2 regions of the Microbacterium sp. 4NA327F11 genome follow, and region 1 is predicted to be linked to the other one. Evidence: predicted binding sites of a transcription regulator. Region 1 holds the regulator's gene; the other holds the start of a gene.
The links. Region 1 encodes LexA, which represses DNA repair genes until DNA is damaged. Its sites were predicted from a motif close to TCGAACANNTGTTCGA; they were not measured.
Positions count from the first base shown of each region.

Region 1 (3,194 bases):
TGCCCGCGCCCGCCACGCGAAGGGCGAGCTCACCACGGCCGAGTACGACGGGTTCCTCCGCGACGAGATCGCCGCGGTCATCACGCTGCAGGAGGATCTCGGTCTCGACGTCCTCGTGCACGGCGAGCCCGAGCGCAACGACATGGTGCAGTACTTCGCCGAGAACCTCGACGGCTTCGCGGTGACGCAGAACGGCTGGGTGCAGTCCTACGGCTCGCGTGCGACGCGTCCGTCGATCCTCTGGGGCGACGTGTCGCGTCCGGCGCCGATCACGGTGGCGTGGGCCGAGTACGCCCAGTCGCTCACCGCGAAGCCCGTCAAGGGCATGCTGACCGGCCCGGTGACGATCCTCGCGTGGTCGTTCGTGCGCGACGACCAGCCGCTGGGCGAGACCGCGAACCAGGTCGCCCTGGCGCTGCGCGACGAGATCGGCGACCTCGAGCAGGCCGGCATCGCGATCATCCAGGTCGACGAGCCCGCCCTGCGCGAGCTGCTTCCGCTGAAGAAGGCCGACCAGCCGGCCTACCTCGACTGGTCGGTGGGATCGTTCCGCCTGGCGACGGCGGGTGCCGAGACGGCCACCCAGGTGCACACGCACCTGTGCTACTCGGAGTTCGCCGTCGTGATCGACGCGATCGCCGCCCTCGACGCCGACGTCACCTCGATCGAGGCGGCCCGCAGCCGCGGCGACGTGATCGACGACATCTCGGCGTCGGGCTTCAGCCACGGCATCGGCCCGGGTGTCTACGACATCCACTCGCCCCGCATCCCGAGCGTCGAAGAGGTGACCGAGCTCCTCGAGCGCGCGGTCAAGGCGATCCCGACCCGCCAGATCTGGGTCAACCCCGACTGCGGTCTGAAGACCCGTGGCTACGCCGAGACGAAGGCCTCGTTGCGCAACCTCGTCGCCGCGACCGTCGCGGTGCGCGAAGAGGTGGGCGCGCCCCAGGGCTGAGCGCCCCTCGCACGACAGAGGGCGGCGACCGGATGCTTCCGGTCGCCGCCCTCTCGTCGTCTCGGTGTCGTTAGACCGCGCGCATGAGCGCGACGACCTTGCCGAGCACGACCGCCTCGTCGCCGAGGATCGGCTCGAACGCGGAGTTGCGCGGCAGCAGCCAGGTGTGGCCGTCCCGCTGGCGGAAGGCCTTGACGGTGGCCTCGCCGTCGAGCATCGCGGCGACGATGTCGCCGTTCTCGGCGGTGGACTGCGAGCGTACGACCACCCAGTCGCCGTCGCAGATGGCGGCGTCGATCATCGACTCGCCCTGCACCTTGAGCATGAACAGGTCGCCCTTGCCGACGAGCTGGCGGGGGAGGGGGAAGATCTCCTCGACCTGCTGCTCGGCCGTGATCGGGATGCCGGCGGCGATGCGCCCGACGAGGGGCACCATGGCGGCGTCGCCGACCGAGGGGGCCGTGTCGGCGGGGTTCTCGGCCGCGGTACCGGGGAGGTCGATGAGCACTTCCATCGCACGGGTCTTGCCCGCGTCGCGACGCAGGTAGCCGCTCAGCTCGAGCTGGTTCAGCTGGTGCGTGACGCTCGAGAGCGACTTGAGTCCCACGGCGTCGCCGATCTCGCGCATGCTCGGCGGGTATCCGTGGCGCGCGATGGAGCGCTGGATGACCTCGAGGATCGCCAGCTGCTTGTCGCTGAGGCTCTTGCGCCGACGCGTCTGCGGCTTCTCCCGACCGGGCATCGCACGCTCCTTCCCTGGGCCGCCTCGTCGTTCCCGTTCGAATGTCGGAGGTCGGTGATGTGCTTCAGATGTCGAAAACCTATCCGGCTCTCGGCGCCCTTCGCGGGAGCGAGCACGCGTGTCGCGTTCGAAAGTCCTCGAAGGCGAGAGCCGGTTGACACTCGACAATATCGAAGATAGATTCGGAAAAGAAGTTCGCAAGACCGGCCCCCGGCCGGGTCCGGTCTTGCGACACTTCACCACTCTGAGGAGGCAGACATGACGACGATCCCGCTCACGCTCGCACCGCGCACCCGACTGCGGATGACGCGTCGTGGCCGCCGCGTGCTCGTGTTCCTCGCCGCACTGCCTTTCCTCATCGGGGTCTCGGCGGGCATCGTGTCGGGCGGGGCGGCTCTCGCGTCGCGCGACGCCGGTGCTCCGGCGGGCACCTACCAGACCGTCACGGTCGAGGCCGGTGACTCGCTGTGGTCGATCGCGGAGCGCGTCGCGCCGCAGGCAGATCCGCGCGACGTGGTCGACGCGTTCGTGCAGCTCAACGCACTCGGAAACGGCACGGTGGTGGCCGGCGAGCAGCTGTCGATCCCCACCGAGTACGCTCCGGCTCGCTGATCTCGACCGTCGGGTCGGCGCGTATCCCGCCTCTACGATGGAACGGTGACCCGTCTCGAAGACCTTCCGATACGCGACGACCTGCGCGGGCTCGTCCCTTACGGCGCCCCGCAGGTCGCGCTCCCCGTCGCTCTGAACGTCAACGAGAACACGCATCCGGTTCCGGATGAGGTCGCCAGCGACATCCTCGATTTCATCGCCCGCGCGCTGCGCGACGTCAACCGCTATCCCGACCGCGAGTTCACCGCGCTGCGCGAGGGCTTTGCGGACTATCTCGGCAACGGGCTGCTCCCCGAGCAGATCTGGGCCGCGAACGGGTCGAACGAGGTGCTCCAGCACGTCCTGCAGGCCTTCGGCGGCCCGGGACGTCGGGCGTTCGGCTTCACGCCGACGTACTCGATGTACCCGCTTCTCACCCGGGCGACCGGCGCCGAGTGGGTCGCCGGCGACCGGGCCAGCGACTACACGCTGTCTCCGCAATCCGCGGCCGACCAGGTGGCCGCCGCTGACCCCGACGTCGTCTTCCTGTGCGCTCCCAACAATCCGACCGGCACGCCGCTGCCGATCGATGTGATCACCGCCGTCTACGAGGCGAGCCGCGGCATCGTCATCGTCGACGAGGCCTACATCGAATTCGCCCCGCGCGACGCGGTCTCGGCGATCTCGCTCCTCGAGGGCCGGGAGCGCCTGGTCGTCTCCCGCACCATGAGCAAGGCGTTTGCCTTCGCCGGTGCGCGCGTGGGCTACCTCGCCGCCGACCCGGCGATCATCGACGCGCTGCGCCTCGTGCGCCTGCCGTACCACCTGAGTGCGCTCACACAGGCCGCCGCATCGGCGGCGCTGCGTCACGCGGACGTCATGCTCGGGATGGTCGACGAGATCGTC
Region 1 covers NZ_SCOB01000005.1:124,239-127,432, reverse strand. Annotated here, with positions in the region: gene metE (5-methyltetrahydropteroyltriglutamate--homocysteine S-methyltransferase) at 1-955, shown strand, start outside; gene lexA (transcriptional repressor LexA) at 1,026-1,697, opposite strand; gene FFS51_RS05155 (LysM peptidoglycan-binding domain-containing protein) at 1,956-2,309, shown strand; gene FFS51_RS05150 (histidinol-phosphate transaminase) at 2,355-3,194, shown strand, end outside.

Region 2 (3,194 bases), on a different contig from region 1:
ATGTGCGAGCTCGGATTCGTCGAGCCGGTGCAGCGCATCCTGCGTCGCACCGCCGAGGGCAGTCAGAAGCTGCTCTTCTCGGCGACCCTCGACCGTGAGGTCGCGGCGCTCGTCGACGAGTTCCTCGTCGAGCCCGAGGTCTACGAGGTCGCCGGTGAGACGCAGGAGTCGGGCACGATCGACCACCGCGTGCTCGTGATCGACCACCGCGACAAGGCCGAGGTCGTCACCTCGCTCGTCGACCGTGAGGGCAAGACGCTCGTCTTCGCCCGCACCCGCGCCTACGCCGAGATGCTCGCCGAGAGCTTCGACGACGCCGGCATCCCGGCCGTCGCGCTGCACGGCGACCTCAACCAGGCCAAGCGCACCCGCAACCTGCAGCGTCTGACCGACGGCAAGGTGCGTGTGCTGGTGGCGACGGATGTCGCGGCCCGCGGCATCCACGTCGACGACATCGACCTCGTGGTGCAGGCCGACGCTCCCGACGAGTACAAGACCTACCTGCACCGCTCGGGCCGCACCGGACGCGCGGGTCGCAGCGGCACGGTCGTGACCCTCATCACCCGTCAGCGTCGTCGTCGCATGACGGAGATGCTCGAGCGCGCCGAGATCAACGCGCCCTTCGAGGATGCCCGCCCGGGCGACGACCTCATCGAGGAGCTCGCCGGTCGCCAGCTCGCCGAGGTCGACGCCTGATCCGATGACGCGGGCCCGAGCCGAGCCCCGTCGACGCCTTCGCGGCCGTCCGTCAGAACAGACGGGCGGCCGCGGTCATCTGTGGGGTGGGCACCGCGGAGGCGCCCGTCGTGCGCACCGCGGGCGGGGCGGATGCCGCGCCCCGACGGGTGCGCGTGGGCAGTTCGGTCTCATCCCGCCCGTCAAGTCGATGGGCGCGCAGCAGCGGACGCATCCGTCGCGCGAGCCATTGCCGGTAGGCGGCCGGGGTCGTCGCCGACACCCCGGGGAACAGCCCGCGGTACGACCCGACGAGGTCGGGCCTCTCCCGCGCGAGCCACGAGAAGAACCACGGCTTCACGCCCGGGCGCAGGTGCAGAGCGCCGTAGACGACGCGCGCCGCTCCCGCCTCACGGATACGCCGCAGCGCATCGTCGAGCTGGGCGATCGAGTCGGTGAGGTGGGGGAGCACGGGCATCAGGAACACCGTCGGGCGGAAGCCCGCGTCGGCGGCGGCGCGCACCGTCGCCAGGCGCGCGGCGGCCGTCGGGGTGCCGGGTTCGAGAGCGCTCTGCAGGGCGTCGTCGAACACGGCGATCGAGAACGCGAGTGATACGTCCACCTCGTCGTGCGCGGCGGCGAGCAGCGGGAGGTCGCGGCGCAGCAGCGTGCCCTTGGTGAGGATCGACAGCGGTGTGCCCGAGGAGGCGAGCGCGTCGATGATGCCCGGCATGAGCCGATAGCGCCCCTCCGCCCGCTGATACGGATCGGTGTTGGTGCCGAGGGCGACGTGCTCCCGGCCCCAGCTGCCGCGGCGCACCTCGGCGGCGAGCACCTCCGCGACGTTGATCTTCACGACGATCTGGGTGTCGAAGTCGCGACCGCCGTCGAGGTCGAGATACGTGTGCGTGCCGCGCGCGAAGCAGTAGACGCAGGCGTGACTGCACCCGCGGTAGGGGTTCACCGTCCAGTCGAACGGCATCGCGGATGCCCCCGGCACGTGGTTCAGCGCCGACTTGGCCAGCACCTCGTGGAAGGTGATGCCTGCGAACTCGGGAGTCGTGACGCTGCGCACGATGCCGCCATCGCGGTCGAGGCCCGCGAGGGCCGCGGCATCCGTCTCTCCGACGCGCTGACCGTTCCACCTCATGCGCACAGTCGAACAAAGCATCGATGTTAAGTCAAGTCTGGTGGGGCTCACTATCGTAAATAGATGAGGGGAAGTGAATGCGATGGGTCGCGGCCGCACGCATCGCGGCACACAATGGACTGATGGCCGACGCCCCGCGGATCTCCGCGCTCCGATGGACCGTCACGATCGGCCTGGTCGCGATCGTGGTGGCGTCGGCGTGCGCGTTCGCGGTGCTGCCGCGTCTCGTGGCGCCGCGACACGTGGCCGCTGCGCCCGCCGTCGCTGCCGCTCTCCCCGTCCCGGCACTCACGTCGACGCCCAACCCGGCGCCGCAGCCCTGCGACGACCCGGCGGTCACCGCGGCGCTCGCCGCGCGTGACGACGAGGCCGTCATCACGGCCGTGGGCGGTGGTGCCGCGTTCCGCGACGCCGTGGTCTCCGGAGACGCCCCCTGCATCACCCTCGCCGACGCGAACCACGTCTGGGTCGTCGTCGACAAGGCGCGCCCGCTCGAGCCGCTGTCCTTCGCGCCGGCCGCGCTCGCCAAGGTCGGTGTGCGCCTCGTGAACGGGGCAGGTCAACTGCAGCCGCCCGCCGCTGCCGCCCTCACCACGATGTCGGATGCCGCGGCCGCTGCGGGCGTGGGCAGCCTCGGGGTGGTGAGCGGCTACCGGTCGTACCAGACGCAGGTGAGCACGTACGCGTCGAATGTCGCGAACGGCGGCAAGGCGGCTGCCGATGCGACGAGCGCTCATCCCGGATACAGCGAGCACCAGACCGGGTTCGCGACGGACGTCGTCTCGTGCACCTCTGCCGGATGCGGCACGATGGACGGCTTCGGCACGTCAGCGGCCGGGAAATGGGTGGCCGAGAACGGCTGGCGCTACGGATTCATCGTGCGCTACGAGCCGGGGCAGACGGCGGTGTCGGGGTACGACTCCGAGCCCTGGCACCTGCGCTACATCGGGCCGCAGCTCGCGGCGGCGTACCATGACGGCGGGTTCCACACGCTCGAGGCGTTCTTCGGACTGCCCGCCGCGCCGAACTACCTCGGGTGACCGGTCCGGCCACCCGAGGCATCCGTCATCGCTCGTCGTGTCGATCGCGCCGCGCGGCTCGCGCCAGACGCGTTGCCTCTTCCGCTCGAATCGCGTCGGTCGACACTTCGGACGGACGCTCGCCCTCGTCCCACAGTCGATCCACCGCTGCGGCGGGGGATGTCGTTGCGGCGAGCGAGGCCTCGAGGGCACGCTCATAACGGTTCTGACGACGCTTGAGCCACAGTCCCGCGGTGACGAGCACGATCAGCACCGCGTAACACGTCGCCGCGAATGGATGCAGCACGAGATCGCCCATGTTGCCCTGGCTCAGCTGGAGCGCCTTGCGC
Region 2 covers NZ_SCOB01000001.1:121,429-124,622, reverse strand. Annotated here, with positions in the region: gene FFS51_RS00600 (DEAD/DEAH box helicase) at 1-696, shown strand, start outside; gene FFS51_RS00595 (Rv2578c family radical SAM protein) at 749-1,825, opposite strand; gene FFS51_RS00590 (M15 family metallopeptidase) at 1,948-2,865, shown strand; gene FFS51_RS00585 (tripartite tricarboxylate transporter permease) at 2,891-3,194, opposite strand, start outside.
Region 2: the regulator LexA is predicted to act here: its motif matches at 1,834-1,849, upstream of FFS51_RS00595 (Rv2578c family radical SAM protein).